3 regions of the Pinisolibacter sp. DMC19 genome follow, and region 1 is predicted to be linked to each of the others. Evidence: riboswitches for the same ligand, from Rfam matches in the RefSeq annotation. Region 1 holds a riboswitch; each other region holds the start of a gene.
The links. A riboswitch is a leader RNA that binds a small molecule or an ion and turns the genes downstream of it on or off. The one in region 1 is predicted to bind cobalamin.
Positions count from the first base shown of each region.

Region 1 (5,481 bases):
CGGCACGGACGCTTCCGGCAAAGAACAAGGGCGGCCCCGAGGGCCGCCCTTTTGCGTCGCGTCGCGCCGCCGATCAGTGGCCGGTGTGGTTCATGCCGCCGCCGGAATGATCCATCGGCTTCTGTGCCTCGACGACGAAGTCGACGTCGACCGAGCCGGCCTTCTCGAACACCAGCGTGCCCTTGAAGTCCTTGCCCACCTCGATCGGTCCACCGAGGCCGATGAACATCACGTGGAAGCCGCCGGGCTTCAGCTCGACGGTCTTGCCGGCGGGGATCTCGATGCCCTTGTCGAGGGCACGCATCTTCATCACGCCGCCGTCCATGCTCATCTCGTGGATCTCGACCGTCTTGGCGACGTCGGACTTCACCGCCACCAGACGGTCGTCGGTGGTGCCGGTGTTCTTGACCGTGAGATAGCCGCCGCCGACCGGCGCCGCCTTCGGCGTGGCACGGCTCCAGGGATGGCCGATCTCGAGCGCGCCCACCTTGTAGCCGTGGGCGAGCGCCACACCGGCCGAGAGGAGGAGAGCGAGGCCGGAAGCGAGCGCGAGGGTCCGGATGGTCTTCATGAGTCTGTCTTTCGCGTGGAGGGCGATCGGGCCGCGCCGCGTCGGGCGTCCGGGCCGTCGCCGGGAAGGGAAACGTCGGTGGATGGACGGATCATGCCGCCGGCGGGCCGCGGGCCGTCGCCCGCGGCGCGAGGACCGTCGTCCCCGCTTCGTCCCGCCACGCCAGCCGATCGACCGCGACCAGCCGCGGCGCCGGCACCTCCGCCACCACCACGGCGCCGAGGCCGGGGGCGGAGAACAGCACGCAGGTGCCGCAGAAGTGATCGCCGTGATCGACGCGGTGGCCGGCGATGTCTTCGGCCGCGCGCGCGCCGTCGACCGGGGCGCTGCAGATGCCGGCGACGGCGATGCCCGACCCTTCGACCAGATCGGCTGCGGTGACGAAGCCCGGCAGCACCCGCGGCGCGAAGGCGACGAGCACCAGCGCCACCGCGAGCGTCGCGGCGGCGACAAGGCGCTTCCATCGTCCGGGCGTCCACATCGTCATCGCCCGACCATGCGGGCTGTGACCGCGTCTCGTCAATCCGTCGCGGTCCCTTCCCCCCTCACCCGGCCGGCCCTTGCGCCGATCGCGACCGGCGTCTACGATTCCTCCTGTGATGGTGCCGCGTCGGAGTCCTCCGAAGCGGTGAAAAGGGAACACGGAAGGGCCGAATCGTGCCCGAGCCGTGGCCGCCCCCGCGACTGTGAGCGGCGAGGGGTCCGAACGAAGATCGCCTGCGGGCGATCGGTCACTGATCGCCCCCGAGACCACCCGGGGGAGCACGATCGGGAAGGCCGTCCGGATCTCGACGACCCGCGAGCCAGGAGACCTGCCATCCGCATGAGCGTCGTTCGCGTCCCTCGGGCGGGGTGTCCCGGTTGGCGTTGTCGGAGTGACCCGCGTCGCGGGCCTTCGCTTCACGGGCGACGCGCTCGAAGATCGAGGTGGAAGACATGCACATCATGGAAGGCTTCCTGCCTGCGCCGCACGCGCTCGGCTGGACGCTGGTCTCCGCGCCCTTCGTGGTCGGTGGCTTCGTCTCGCTGCGCCGTACGCTGCGCGAGCGTCCCGAGGCGCGCCTGACGCTGGCCGCCGCCGGCGCCTTCACCTTCATCCTCTCGGCGCTGAAGCTGCCGAGCGTGACCGGCTCCTGCTCGCATCCGACCGGCACCGGCCTCGGCGCCGTGCTCTTCGGCCCCGCCGTGATGGCGCCGATCGGCGTCATCGTGCTCCTGTTCCAGGGCCTGCTGCTCGCCCACGGCGGCCTCACCACGCTCGGCGCCAACGTCTTCTCGATGGCGATCGCCGGCCCCTGGGTCGGCTGGGCGACGTGGAAGCTCGCCTCCCGCGTCGGCCTGCCCGCCACCGTCGCCGTCTTCCTCGGCGCGGCGCTGGCCGACCTCGCGACCTATGTCGTGACGTCGTTCGAACTGGCGCTGGCCTTCCCCGACCCGACGTCGGGCATCGCCGGGGCCTTCGTGAAGTTCGCCGGCATCTTCGCCGTGACGCAGGTGCCGCTGGCGCTCGCCGAAGGCCTGCTCGTCGTCGTCGTCATGAATGCCCTCGTCGGCCGCCTCCCCGGCGCCTTCGACGGCAAGATCGCGGAGGCCGGCCGATGACCTCGACGCTCTCCAACCGCACCTCGATCGCGCTCCTGCTCGTCGCCACCGCCATCGTCGTCGCCCCGATGCTGCTGCCCTTCGGCGGCGAGTTCCTCGGCACCGACGACGCCGCCTCCAAGGCGATCGAGGAGAGCCATCCCGGCTTCGAACGCTGGACCAAACCCTTCTGGGAACCGCCGTCGAAGGAGATCGAGAGCGCGCTCTTCGCCCTCCAGGCGGCCATCGGTGCCGGCATCCTCGGCTATGCACTGGGCCACCGCAGCGGGAGCCGCCGTCGCGATGACGCCGATCGATAGGATCGCCGCCGGCAACCGCTGGCGCGACCGCTCGCTCGCCGAGAAGGCCCTGCTCGGGCTCGGCCTTCTCGCCCTCGCCCTCCTCACGCCGCCCTGGCCGACGGCCGTCGCGATCCTCACGGTCGCGACGCTCGCCGTGACGTGGCGGGCCGGCGTGCCGTTGGCGACGTGGGCGCGCCTGCTCGCCGCCCCGCTCGGCTTCGTGCTGACCGGCGCGGCGACGCTGCTCGTCACCATCGGCTCGGACGGCATCGGCTGGGCGCCCGGCGGCCTTACCGCCGCGGCGACCCTGACGCTGCGCGCGAGTGCCGCCGTCGCGGGCCTGCTGACGCTCTCGGCCACCACACCGGCGACCGACCTCGTCGCCGGCCTGCGCCGCCTGCGCGTGCCCGACGAGTTCGTCGAACTCGCCCTGCTCGTCCACCGCTTCCTGCAGGTGACGGGCGAGACCGCCGCCGCCATGAACGCCGCGCGGGCCGCCCGGCTCGGCGACGTCGACTGGAAGAGCCGCATCCGCTCCGCCGGCATGGTCGCCGCCAACCTCCTGCCGCGCACGCTCGATCGCGCCCGTCGGCTCGAGATCGGCCTCGCCGCCCGCGGATGGAACGGCGGGGCGCTGGCCGTACTTTCGCCCGCCCGCCCGGTCTCGCCGACCGGCCTCGCCGCGACCGTCGCGGTGCTCACGTCCCTCGCACTTCTCGGATGGATCTTCGCATGAGCCTCCTCGCCGTCGAAGGCCTCTCCTACGTTTACCCCGGCGGGGTGACGGCGCTCGACCGCATCGACCTCACGGTCGAACGCGGCCGCCGCCTCGCCATCCTCGGCCCCAACGGCGCCGGCAAGACGACGCTGCTCCTCCACCTCAACGGCACCCTGCGCCCGAGCGCCGGCCGCATCGCGCTCGACGGCGCGCCCGTCGCCTGGGACCGTGCCGGCCTCGTCGCCTGGCGCCGCCGCGTCGGTCTGGTGCTGCAGGAGGCCGACGACCAGCTCTTCGCCCCGACGGTCTTCGAGGACGTCTCCTTCGGCCCGCTCAACCTCGGCCTGACGCCGGCCGAGGCGCGCGCCCGCGTCGAGGAGGCGCTGACGGCGCTCGGCATCGCCGACCTCGCCGACCGCGCCACCCACATGCTGTCCTTCGGCCAGAAGAAGCGCGCCGCGATCGCCGGTGCCGTCGCCATGCGGCCGGAGATCCTGCTGCTCGACGAACCGACCGCCGGCCTCGACGCCCGTTCCGCCCGCCGCCTGCTCGCCACCCTCGAAGCGCTGGAGGCGGCCGGCACGACGCTGGTCTTCACCACCCACGACGTCGCCATGGCCCACCGCTTCGCCCATGACGCCGTCCTCTTCCAGGACGGCCGCATCGTCGCGACCGGCCCCGCCGCGACCCTGCTCGCGGACGCGCAAGCCATGGACCGGGCGGGCCTGGACTCCGTCGAACCGGACGCGGCCGTCACCCCGATCGCCGCGACCGGAGGCTGAGCCGGTGCCCGCCGCCGATCGCCGCGATCCGCTGGCCGATCTCGAACGCCCCTTCGTCCTCGTCGAGGACCGGCTGGCGCCCAGCCGCCCGGCCTTCCTCTATGCCAAGCCGCATCGCGTCGTCCGCGCCGATCGCCCGGACGAGGTCGAGCCGGCACTCGCCGCGCTCGATGCCGCCCGCGCCGCGGGGCTCCACGCCGCGGGCTTCCTCTCCTACGAGCTCGGCCACGTGCTGGAGCCGACGCTCCTCGCCTCGCTCGCGCCCGATCGCCGCCTGCCGCTCTTGTGGTTCGGCCTCTTCGACGCCCCCGAACGGCTCGACGCGACGGCACTGGACGAAGCCTTCGCCGAGCGTGGCCCGCCCGCCCCGCTCGCAGACCTCGCGCTGGGCGTCGACCGCGACACTCACGTCGCCCGCGTGGCCGAGGTGCTGGAGCACGTCGCCGCCGGCGATTGTTGGCAGATCAACCTGACGCTGCCGATCGATTTTCGCTTTGCCGGCGATCCCCTCGCCCTCCACGCCGCGCTGCGCGCCGCCCAGCCGGTCGCCCACGGCGCCGTCGTCGCCTTCGACGAGGCGACGCTGCTCTCGGTCTCGCCCGAGCTCTTCGTGTCGATCGAAGACGGCATCGCCACCACCCGGCCGATGAAGGGCACGGTCGCCCGCGGCGCTACGCCGGAGGAGGACGCGGCTGCCCGCGCCGGCCTCGCCGCCGATCCCAAGCAGCGCGCCGAGAACCTGATGATCGTCGACCTGATGCGCAACGACATCGGTCGCATCGCCGAGATCGGCTCGGTCGCGGTGCCCGATCTCTTCCGCGTCGAGACCTATCCGACGCTCCACACCATGACCTCGACCGTGACCGCCAGGCTCGCCCCGGGCACCACCACCGCCGACGTGATCCGCGCCGTCTTTCCCTGCGGCTCGATCACCGGCGCGCCGAAGATCAAGGCGATGGAGGTGATCCGCACCCTCGAGGGTACCGCCCGCAACGTCTATACCGGCGCCATCGGCACCTTCCGCCCCGACGGTTCGGTCGATCTGAACGTCGCCATCCGCACCGCGACGATCATGGCCGACGGCCGCGGCCGCTGGGGCACCGGCGGCGGTATCGTCGCCGACAGCATCGCCGCGAGCGAATGGGACGAGGCGCTGCTGAAGGCCCGCGTCCTGACCGATCTCGCGACCGACTGGGGCCTGATCGAGACGCTGCGCTTCGCCCGCGGCGAAGGCTTCACCCGCTTGCGCCTTCACCTCGACCGGCTCGCCGCTTCGGCCGCGTCGCTCGGCTTCGCCTTCGACCGCGCGGCCCTCGAGGCCGATCTCGCCGCCCTCACTGCCGGCATCGCCGACGATCACCCGCGCCGCGTCCGCATCGAGCTCTCCCGCGACGGCCGGACCACGCTCGCCGCGCCCGTCCTCGCCGCCGATCCCGATCGCCCGCTCCGCCTCGGCCTCGCGGCCGAGCCGGTCGATGCCGGCGATCCGTTCCTCGCCCACAAGACGACGCGCCGCGCCCGTTGGGA
Region 1 is NZ_JBQUZF010000004.1:320,420-325,900, reverse strand. It holds gene ACT53U_RS12655 (copper chaperone PCu(A)C) at 74-571, opposite strand; gene ACT53U_RS12650 (hypothetical protein) at 663-1,058, opposite strand; cobalamin riboswitch at 1,155-1,406, shown strand; gene ACT53U_RS12645 (energy-coupling factor ABC transporter permease) at 1,508-2,173, shown strand; gene ACT53U_RS12640 (energy-coupling factor ABC transporter substrate-binding protein) at 2,170-2,472, shown strand; gene cbiQ (cobalt ECF transporter T component CbiQ) at 2,456-3,190, shown strand; gene ACT53U_RS12630 (energy-coupling factor ABC transporter ATP-binding protein) at 3,187-3,954, shown strand; gene ACT53U_RS12625 (aminodeoxychorismate synthase component I) at 3,959-5,481, shown strand, end outside.

Region 2 (5,481 bases), on a different contig from region 1:
GTCGGGGCCGCCTTCCTGGAACCACGCCCAGAGGCGGCGGAGGTCGTCGACGGGGATGGTCGAGGCGGCGTCGAGGCGGTCGTCGGCGCGGGCCTCGCCGGGGACGATCGCCAGGGCGATGCCGCGATTGCGGGCGGCGACGGAGAGTTCGTCGACGCCGTAGCGCCACCAGTCCATGCCGCCGAGGAGGCGGACGAGGACGAATTTCGCGTGGCGTCCGACCTGCTCCAACCACAGGTCGATCGAATAGGGATGGCGCAGGTCGGCGAGCGAGGCGAGGCGCAGCGACGGCAGTGCGTCACCGCGTTCCTCGGCGAGGCTCGCGACCAGTCCGAGGTCGCTGTCGGAGAAGGAGAGGAAGGCGACCTCGCCCGGCGTCTGGGCGAGGTCGACGGCGCGCGCGGTCTCGTCGAGCGATCGCACCTGATCGGCGACGAGATGCATGGAGCCCTCCTCAGGACGCGAGTGCGGCGCGGACGGCGGCGGCGTCGAGGCCCTTCTCGGCGATCACCACGAGACGGCCGGCGCGCGTCTCGTCGCGCCGCCACGGGCGGTCGAAGGCATGACGGAAGCGGGCGCCGACGCCCTGCACCAGAAGCCGCATCGGCTTGCCGGTCACCTCGACGAAGCCCTTGATGCGCAAGACGTCATGCGCCTCGGCGACGGTCTTCAGTCGTGCGACGAGGCTCTCGGCGTCGGGCGTGGCGGCGACATCCACGACGATGGTCTCGAAGTCGTCGTGGTCGTGATCCTCGCCCTCGGCCTCGTGGTGCGAGGGGCGGGCGGCCAAGTCGTCTTCCGCGGCGGCGAAGAGGCCGAGGGCGACGGTCGGGTCGACCCGGCCTTCGGTCGCGCGCACCACCTTCACCGCACGGGGCACCGCAGCGCGGATCTCGGCTTCGATCGCCGCGAGGTCGGCATCGCCGAGGAGATCGGCCTTGTTGAGCACGACGAGATCGGCGGCGAGAAGCTGGTCCTCGTAGACCTCTTCCAGCGGATTGTCGTGATCGATCGCGGCGTCGGCGGCGCGCTCTGCGGCCAGCGCCTCGGGATCGTCGGCGAAGCGGCCGTCGGCGACGGCGGCGGCATCGACCACGGCGACGACGCCGTCGACGGTGAGCTTCGCCCGGATCTCCGGCCAGTCGAAGGCCTTCACCAGTGGCTTGGGCAGGGCGAGGCCCGAGGTCTCGACCACGATGTGCTCGGGCCGGTTCGGCAGCGCCAACAGGCTCTCGATCGCCGGCATGAAGTCGTCGGCGACGGTGCAGCAGAGGCAGCCGTTGGTCAGTTCCACCACGGCGGCGGGGCGGCAGCTGTCGTCGCCGCAGTCGGAGAGCAGCGTGCCGTCGACGCCGACGTCGCCGAACTCGTTGACGAGAATGGCGATGCGGCGGCCGCGGGCGTTCTCGATCAGGTGGCGGACCAGCGTCGTCTTGCCGGCGCCGAGGAAGCCGGTGACGATGGTGACGGGGATCTTGGCGAAGGCGGTCACGGGCGGCCCTCCGGATCGGCGGTGGCGACCGCGAAGGGCGGGATGCGGCCGACGACGCCGCGGCGGAAGGCGACCGGGCGGCTCTTCCAGGCGATCAGACCGTCGTCGGTCTCGCCGTAGAGGCGGGCGGTGGCGACGATCTCGTCGGCGGCGGTCTCGTCGAACTCGCCGTAGAGATAGGTCCACTTGGCTTCGTCGGCGAAGCCTATGGTGACCGGGCGCTTGCACACCGACAGGCACTCGACGCCGACGACGCGGATGTCGTCCTGTGTCTCGGCGCGGGCGGCGAGGGCGTCGTGCAGGCGGCGGCCGGCGCGCGGGGCGTCCTCGGCGTCACCCTCGCGGCGGCAGTTGACGCAGACCAGCACCGTCGTCGGACGGGTGGTTTCGGGACGGGATACGGGTGTCGTCACGGCATGCTCTCCTTCTCCGCCCCTCCGGCGGTCGGGGATTTCGGGCGCGACGGCAGGTCTCCTGGCTCGCGGATCGATCGCGTCGGCGCCGCCTTCCCGGGGAAACCCAGTGGCATTCGGCGTCGGCACTCTCCGCTCACAGTTGCGGGGGCAGCCGCGGCTTGGAGCTTCTCGGGTGCGAGAGGCTCGACCGCATTCCCTCTTCGCCCGCGGGAGTGCCCGCGGGACCGTCGACCGGGCGAGATAAGGGGCGTTTCACACGACTGTCAAGGAAAGCGGCCGGCAAACCGCCTCGCAGACCGCCGATTTCCGGCCGAAAACGGTCGGATCGCCCGCCGTCTCGTCCGAAGGTCGCAGACGCGGGGCTCTGTGCGCGAGACATGCGATTTTCGCATACATGTGCGGTGCAGCAATGCGCGAATGCGAATATTCGGTAACATACTCCGAATTTTGTGAGCAATCGATCGCAAGGCATTGAAAACGCCGAATCGGCCCTGCGGCGCATCTGTCGTCGCGATCCATGCTGCACTGCTTTCAAATGCTTTCGTATGGGTTCGAGCCGGGGCTCTTGCTCGTTATTTCAATCGACGAGATCGAAAGACGCGGCTCGTTCGTCGCAGGGCAAGGGCGAGAGAGGGCGCGGGGCTTCGGTCGCGAGCATGTTCCGGGCGGATCGGGGCGATCCGTCCGAGATGAACCTGCCGAACCATGGATCGCCGTGACCGGCCGACCGATTGCCGTCGGTTCGCCGGAGAAGGCGGTTCGTCGCCGAAGACTGGCGACGGTGCCAAAGGGCCTCCCCGAGATGAACGTTGCGACCAAGCCTTCCCGGATTCTCGATCCCCGTCTCTTCTCCAAGGTCATGACGGCGGCCCAGGCCGCTGCCCTGATCCCGGACGGTGCGACCGTCGGCATGAGCGGTTTCACCGGCGCGGGCTATCCGAAGGCGGTGCCGATCGAACTGGCCAAGCGGATCGACGCGGAGCACGCGCAGGGTCGGCCCTTCAAGGTCAAGGTGTGGACGGGTGCCTCGACGGCGCCGGAACTCGACGGCGCGCTCGCCAAGGTCGACGGCATCGAGATGCGGCTGCCCTATCAGTCGGATCCGATCTGCCGCAAGCGCATCAACGCCGGTGAGATGGAGTACATCGACATCCACCTCTCGCACGTCGCCCAGACGGTGTGGTTCGGCTTCCTTGGCAAGCTCGACGTCGCGGTGGTCGAGGTCGCCGGCATCACCGAGGACGGGCTGCTGATCCCATCGTCGTCGATCGGCAACAACAAGACCTGGCTCGACTGCGCCGACAAGATCATCCTCGAGGTGAACTCCTGGCAGAGCCTGGCGCTCGCCGGCATGCACGACATCTACTACGGCACCGATCGGCCGCCGCACAGGAAGCCGATCCCGATGGTGGCGGCGCACGACCGCATCGGTCAGCCGTTCTTCCGCGTCGATCCCGAAAAGATCGTGGCGATCGTCGAGACCGACGCCCACGATCGCAACACCGCCTTCACCGCCCCCGACGCGACGTCGAAGAAGATCGCCCATCACATCATCGACTTCCTCGACCACGAGGTGAAGATGGGGCGCCTGCCGGCCAATCTCCTGCCGTTGCAGTCGGGCGTCGGCAACGTCGCCAACGCGGTGATGGCCGATCTCGAGCACGGCCATTTCGAGGATCTGACCGCCTACACCGAAGTGCTCCAGGACGGCATGCTGAACCTGATCCGGTCGGGCAAGCTGACGCATGCCTCGGCGACGGCCCTGTCGCTGTCGGAGGAGGCGACCAGGGAGTTCCTCGACAACATCGACTTCTACCGCGAGCGGATCGTGTTGCGCCCGCAGGAGATCTCCAACCATCCGGAGGTCATCCGTCGCCTCGGCATCATCGCCATGAACGGCATGATCGAGGCCGACATCTACGGCAACGTCAACTCGACCCACATCATGGGTACGTCGATCATGAACGGCATCGGCGGCTCGGGCGACTTCGCGCGCAATGCCTATATTTCGTTCTTCATGACGCCTTCGGTGGCGAAGGGTGGGGCGATCTCCTGCATCGTGCCGATGGTCTCCCACGTCGACCACACCGAGCACGACGTCCAGGTGATCGTCACCGAACAGGGCCTCGCCGACCTGCGCGGCCTCTCGCCGAAGGCGCGCGCCAAGACCGTGATCGCCAACTGCGCCCATCCGACCTTCAAGCCGGCGCTCGAGGAATACGTCGACCGGGCGCTGCACTACTCGCCCGGCCGCCATACGCCGCACATTCTCGACGAGGCCTTCACCTTCATGCCGAACTGGATGGCGGCGCAGCGGGCCCGCGAGGCCTGGAAGGTCGAGAGCCTGGTGCAGGCCGACGCCTGGAGCTGAGAGCGCGGACCGAAGGTCGCTACCCGCAAGAACCCGTAGGCATCGTAATTGCTTTCGTCATCGGAAACGTGGCATCGATGCCTCGGGGGACCTGGCCGGAATCGCACGAGACGATCGTGTGATTCCGGTGCCTCCTCGGCGAACGGGAAGGAGCGGACGCGATGATCGAACTGGTCGGCAACTCGAACACCGAGACGAAGGGCACTCCCGTCACGGTCGAAGGCGTCCGCGCCGCGATCGTGGAGAAACTCACCTACGCGGTCGGCAAGAACGCCATCGCCGCCTCGACCCACGACTGGTTCGTCGCCACGACGCTCGCCGTGCGCGACATGATCGTCGGCGAGTGGATGCACTCCACCACCCAGACCTATCAGGACGACGAGAAGCGGGTCTATTACCTCTCCCTCGAGTTCCTCATCGGTCGCCTGCTGTTCGACGCGATGGGCAATCTCCAGGTCATCGACACGGTGCGCGAGGCGCTCGCCGGCCTCGACGTCGATCTCGACCTGCTGAAGGAGGTCGAGCCCGACGCCGCACTCGGCAACGGCGGCCTCGGCCGTCTCGCCGCCTGCTTCATGGAGAGCCTCGCCACCCTGTCGATCGCCGCCTACGGCTACGGCATCCGTTACGAGAACGGCCTGTTCCGCCAGCGGATCAAGGACGGCTGGCAGCTCGAATATCCGGAAGACTGGCTGACCTGGGGCAATCCGTGGGAGTTCCCGCGGCCGGAGGTCGCCTATCCGATCGGCTTCGGCGGTCGGGTCGAGGCGATGACCGAGCGCGACGGCACGGTGCGTCACGAGTGGCGCCCGGCCGAGACCGTGCTCGCGGTCGCCTACGACACGCCGATCGTCGGCTGGCGCGGCCAGCACGTGAACACGCTGCGCCTGTGGTCGGCCAAGGCCGCCGATCCGCTGCGGCTCGACGCCTTCAACGCCGGCGACCACGTCGGTGCTGCGGCCGCCCGCGTCAAGGCGGAGGCGATCTCCAAGGTGCTCTATCCGTCGGACGCGACGCCTGCGGGTCAGGAACTGCGGCTGCGGCAGGAGTTCTTCTTCGCCTCGGCCTCGCTGCAGGACCTGATGCGGCGCCACCTCAACCAGCACGCCGACATCACGACGCTGCCCAAGAAGGTGGCGATCCAGCTCAACGACACCCATCCGTCGATCGCCGTCGCCGAGATGATGCGCATTCTGGTCGAC
Region 2 is NZ_JBQUZF010000001.1:466,330-471,810, reverse strand. It holds gene cobN (cobaltochelatase subunit CobN) at 1-444, opposite strand, end outside; gene cobW (cobalamin biosynthesis protein CobW) at 455-1,492, opposite strand; gene ACT53U_RS02070 (DUF1636 family protein) at 1,489-1,905, opposite strand; cobalamin riboswitch at 1,940-2,152, opposite strand; gene ACT53U_RS02065 (acetyl-CoA hydrolase/transferase family protein) at 2,711-4,279, shown strand; gene ACT53U_RS02060 (glycogen/starch/alpha-glucan phosphorylase) at 4,441-5,481, shown strand, end outside.
Region 2: linked by a shared signal. The riboswitch ahead of ACT53U_RS02070 (DUF1636 family protein) and the one ahead of ACT53U_RS12645 (energy-coupling factor ABC transporter permease) in region 1 are both predicted to bind cobalamin.

Region 3 (5,481 bases), on a different contig from region 1:
CGCGCGAGCCCGGTGGCGGCAAGCTGAAGATCATCGAGGACGCCCCCGGCTCCTACGTCCGCGTCAAGGCGTGATCTCGCAAGGCGCCCGCCCGGAGACACGCCGGCGTTGAGACTATCGCAAGGTGGATCGTGACACGCTCGCGGCTCGAAGCCCCTCCGGGTTTCGGGCCGCGACGCCGTCGCGCCCCTCGCCTCTCGCCTCTCGCAAGCCGGCCCGCCATGCCCGATCACGCCTCCTCGCCCGTGCTCGCCTTCCTGCGCTCGCTCGCCGTGCTCGCGCCGCCCCTGCCGCGCGCCAAGGTGCCGACGGCGACGCTTCTCGCGACCGCCGGTCTCGTCTTCGCGCTGCTGGCGGCGAGCGGATCGCGCGTCCTCGGCGATCCCGATTCGATGTGGCACACCACGATCGGCGACTGGATCCTGACGCACCGCGCCTTCCCGACCGTCGACCTGTGGTCGCACACGGTCGTGGGCGAGCCTTGGATCGCCAAGGAATGGCTGAGCCAGGTGCTCTTCGCCCTCGCCTTCCGCCTCGCCGGTTGGGCCGGCGTGGTGGCGCTGACCGCCGCGGTCGCCACCGCCGCCGTGCTCGTACTGGCGCGCGAGGCCTTCGCCCGCCTGCCGGCGCTGGTGGCGCCGCTGGTGCTCGCCCTGGTCTACATGCTGATGGCCGGCCAGCTCCTCGCCCGGCCGCATGCGCTCGCCTGGCTGCCGACCGTCCTGTGGACGCTCGGCCTGCTCCACGCGGCGGAAGAGGCCCGCGCCCCGCGCCCCGCCCTGCTCCTCGTGATGGTGGTCTGGGCCAATCTCCACGCCTCCTGGCTCTTCGGCCTCGGCGTGGTGCCGATCGTCGCGCTCGAGGCGCTGATGCGCGCCGATCCAGCCGAACGCCGCGGTCTCGCCGTCCGCTGGGGCCTCTTCGGTCTCGCCGCGGCGCTGGCGACGCTGGTGCATCCCTACGGCTGGGGCACCTGGAAGGCCGCCTTCTCGGTGATCGGCATCGAGGGGCTACAGGATTCGATCGTGGAATGGCGGCCGCAGAGCTTCGCCGGCTTCAACCCGCTCGAAGCGATACTGCTGCCGGTGATCGCACTGCTCGCCACCGCGGGTGCGCGCATCCCGCTCGCGCGGCTGCTGCTCCTCCTCCTCCTCTTCCACATGGCGCTCGCCCACGTCCGCCACACCGCGCTGCTGACGCTGGTCGGCACGCTGGTGGCGATCGAGCCTGTCGCCGCCCGCATCGGCCGGCCGGACACCGAGGCTCCCGCCCCGCCGCGGGCGCTGACGATCGGCGCCCTCGTCCTCGCTCTCCTCGTCGCGGCCACGCTGCCGCTGCGCGACGTCGCCCCGCCGCGCGACAACGCCCCCGCCGAGGCCCTCGCCGCCGCCCGCGCCGCCGGCGTGACCGGCGCGGTGATGAACGACTACGGCTTCGGCGGCTTCCTGATCGCGCGAGGGGTCCCGACCTACATCGACGGCCGCACCGAGCTCTACGGCGGCAAGCGCGTCGCGCTCTATCGCAAGGCGGTGTCGCTGCAGGGGCTCTCGGCCTTCGACGAGGTCTTTTCCGATCCGAAGATCGGTTGGACCCTGCTTGCCACCGGCATGGCGGCGAACGATCTCCTCGACCGCACCCCCGGCTGGCGCCGCGTCTACGGCGACGACGTCGCCGTGGTCCACGCCCGCGTCGTGCCCTGATCACCGGCGGCGCGCTGCCCCCACGCCTCTTCGAAGACGAGGTCGTCGAGCGACAGCCGGCGGCGCCACCCCCGCTGCTCCAGTTCCGGCGAGGCGAAGGCGGCATCGACCCTTCCGAGACAGAGGCAGGCGACGATCTCGATCTCTTCGGGAATGCCGAGCAGGCCGCGCACCCGCCCCTTGTCGATGATCGAGACCCAGCCGACGCCGATTCCTTCGGCCCGCGCCGCCAGCCACAGGTTCTGCACCGCGCAGACGCAGCTGTAGAGATCCGTCGCCGGATCGGCGCTGCGCCCGAGCACCACCGGTCCGGCCCGATCGCGATCGCAGGTGACGACGACGACGACCGGCGCCTCGCGCAGCCCTTCGAGCTTCAGCCGGCGATGGATCGCCGCCCGGTCGTCGGGGAAGAGCGCCGCCTCGCGCTCGCGCGCCTCGAGGAAGGCGTCGTGGAGGCGGGCCCGCACCGCAGGATCGCGCAGGACGAGGAAGTTCCACGGCTGCATGAAGCCGACCGACGGCGCCCAGTGCGCCGCCTCGAGCAGGCGCCGCAGCACCACCGGATCGATCGGGTCGGGCCGGAACTCGCCACGCACGTCGCGCCGTGTCGCGATGGCGCGGTAGACGGCGGCGCGGTCGGCCTCGTCAAAGGCGGAGAACTCGGCCATCGCGAGACCGGCGGTCTCGGGCGGGACGGTGGAGGGCAGAGACGATGCATGATCGCCCGCTGCGGCGGGCTCGAAGGTGTGGCGCGACATCGATGATCCCCTCGTGTCGACGCGACCCGGCGCCGACCAGACGCTGGGACCTCTTCGGCTCGGCCGGTCTCCCGACTGAGGATCACCCCGCTCCGACGCCTTCCCGGTCGCCCGGTGGCTCTCCCCTCGCGGGGTGTCGGAGCAGTCCCCCTACACGGTGTTGGGCACGTCGCGGACTTCCACCGCGTTCCCGATTCTCCCGCGCGGGCGGGCACCGAACCGACATCGGAGATGCCACGTCCGCGCCGTGCGCGAAAGCGGGAAACGAAAGAGCCCGCCCGGATCGGCCCGGGCGGGCTCTCTGTTCGCGACGATCGCGGGTCCGATCACTCCGCCGGAGCGGCGTCGGCCGGGGCGGCGACCGCCGTGGAGGGGTTCAGCGCGGCGTGGAGCTTGTCGCGATCGAGCTCGCCTTCCCACCAGGCGACGACGACGGTGGCGACGCCGTTGCCGACGATGTTGGTGAGCGCACGGCACTCCGACATGAACTTGTCGATGCCGAGGACGATCGCCATGCCCGGCACGAGGCGCGGATCGACGACGGCGAGGGTGGCGGCGAGCGTCACGAAGCCGGCACCGGTGATGCCCGAGGCCCCCTTCGAGGTCAGCATGGCGACGATCAGGATGGTGATCTGCTGGCCGAAGGACAGATCGAAGCCGAGCGCCTGGCTGATGAAGATCGTCGCCAGCGTCATGTAGATGTTGGTGCCGTCGAGGTTGAAGGAATAACCCGTCGGGACCACCAGACCGACCACCGGCTTGGAGCAGCCGGCGCGCTGGAGCTTCGCCATCAGCTGCGGCAGGGCGCTCTCCGACGACGAGGTGCCGAGCACGACCAGCAGTTCGTCCTTGATGTAGGCGAGGAACTTGAAGATCGAGAAGCCGGCGATGCGGGCGATGGTGCCGAGCACCAGGACGATGAAGAGTGCGGCGGTCAGATAGAAGGTGGCGATCAGGCCGGCGAGGTTGCCGAGCGCCTGCGGGCCGTACTTGCCGATGGTGAAGGCCATGGCGCCGAAGGCACCGACCGGAGCGGCCTTCATGACGATGCCGATGACGCCGAACACGCCGAGAGCGACGTCGTCGATCAGGGTGCGGACCGGCTTGCCCTTCTCGCCCAACGCCATCAGCGCGAAGCCGAAGAGGATCGAGAACAGCAGGACCTGCAGCACGTCGCCGTTGGCGAAGGCGCCGACGACGCTGTCCGGAATGATGTGCATCACGAAGTCGACCGACTTCATCTGCTTTTCCGGCGAGGTGTACTGGGCGATGGCGGCGGCGTTGCCGGTGCCGTGGAAGCCGTGGCCCGGGCCGACGAGATTGCCGACGATGAGGCCGATGGCGAGCGCGAAGGTCGAGACGATCTCGAAGTAGACCAGCGCCTTGACGCCGACCCGGCCGACCTTCTTGGCGTCGTCGATGTGCGCGATGCCCGACACCACGGTGCAGAAGATGATCGGCGCGATCACCATCTTGATCAGCTTGATGAAGCCGTCGCCCATCGCCTTGATCCACTCGTTGGTGGCAAAGGCCGGAAACAGCCAGCCGACGACCGCGCCGAGCACGATCGCGATCAGCACCTGGACATAGAGGATCTGGTGCCAGCTCTTGCGCACCTCCTGCGGCATCTCCGGCAGGATGTGATCGGGCATGTGGATCTGCATGTAGGTCTCCCCCTCTCGGTCGTCACCCCGCGACGGCGTCGCCTGCGGCCCTCTCGGCCGTCTGGACGCATGTGAGAGGACGAGGTCCGCTCCGCGTGTCGCGCATGGGAAGTCGCCTTAAGGATCGCGCGGGATGCCTACAATTGCGGGTTTCCACAGATGCGACGGCGGCGCGCGAAATCTTCGGGAAATATCAACGGATTGGCCCAAACCGCTGGAGACTTGCGGCTTTCCACGATCGACCAACGGTCTAAGACGAAAGTTTGATCGATTGAATTGGATCGCGTCCAGCCATGCGGACGAAGAAGGGCCGGCGTCGCCGCCGGCCCTTCGATGACGTCGCACAGGGGCTTCGATCAGGGGAATATGCCGACCGTCTCGATGCCGAGATCTTCCGGCCAACCCATCATGCAGTTCATGTTCTGGATGGCCTGCCCCGAGGCCCCCTTCACCAGATTGTCGATGACGCACATGACGATCGCCCGGCCCGGCCGCCGATCGGCGAAGACGCCGATGTAGGCCCGGTTGGAGCCGCGCACGTGGCGGGTCTGCGGCACGGTACCGAAGGGCAGCACGTGCACGAAGGTCTCGCCGGCGAAGCGCTTCTCGAGGATCTCGGAGACCGACTGCGGCGTCGCCCCGCCCGTCAACTTGACGTAGACGGTCGCCAGCATGCCGCGGTTCATCGGCACCAGATGCGGCGTGAAGGAGCAGAGGACCGGCCGGCCGGCGGCGCGGGAGAAGCCCTCCTCGAGCTCCGCCATGTGGCGGTGATGGCCGACGCCATAGGCGTGGAAGCCGTCGGCGACCTCGCAATAGAGGTTCGCTTCCTTCAACGAACGCCCGGCGCCGGTGACGCCCGACTTGGCGTCGATGACGATCTCGTCCGGATCGATCGCACCCGCCTCGATCAGCGGGATCACCGGCAACTGCGAGCACGTGGTGTAGCAGCCCGGATTGGCGACGAGCCGGGCCTTCGCCACCTTCTCGCGCGCGAACTCGGTGATGCCGTAGACCGCCTCCTTCTGCAGCTCCAGCGCCTGATGGGCGTGGCCGTACCAGTACTCGTAGGCGGCCGGATCGGAGAGGCGGAAGTCGGCGGAGAGATCGACGATCTTGATCCGCGACGGCACCGCCTTCAGCACCTCCTGCGTGGTGGCGTGCGGCAAGGCGCAGAAGACGAGATCGACGCCCGCCCAGTCCACCTCGGCGATGGTGATCAGGCGCGGCAGATCGCAACCGACGAACTGCGGGAAGGCTTCGGCGATGGTGGTGCCGGCCTTGCGGTCGGCGGTGAGCGCGGCGATGCGGACCTTCGGATGGTTCAAGAGGAACCGCAGCAGCTCGGCGCCGGTGTAG
Region 3 is NZ_JBQUZF010000001.1:569,298-574,778, forward strand. It holds gene phaC (class I poly(R)-hydroxyalkanoic acid synthase) at 1-74, shown strand, start outside; gene ACT53U_RS02500 (hypothetical protein) at 222-1,700, shown strand; gene bluB (5,6-dimethylbenzimidazole synthase) at 1,655-2,368, opposite strand; cobalamin riboswitch at 2,503-2,692, opposite strand; gene ACT53U_RS02510 (dicarboxylate/amino acid:cation symporter) at 2,785-4,110, opposite strand; gene argC (N-acetyl-gamma-glutamyl-phosphate reductase) at 4,479-5,481, opposite strand, start outside.
Region 3: linked by a shared signal. The riboswitch ahead of bluB (5,6-dimethylbenzimidazole synthase) and the one ahead of ACT53U_RS12645 (energy-coupling factor ABC transporter permease) in region 1 are both predicted to bind cobalamin.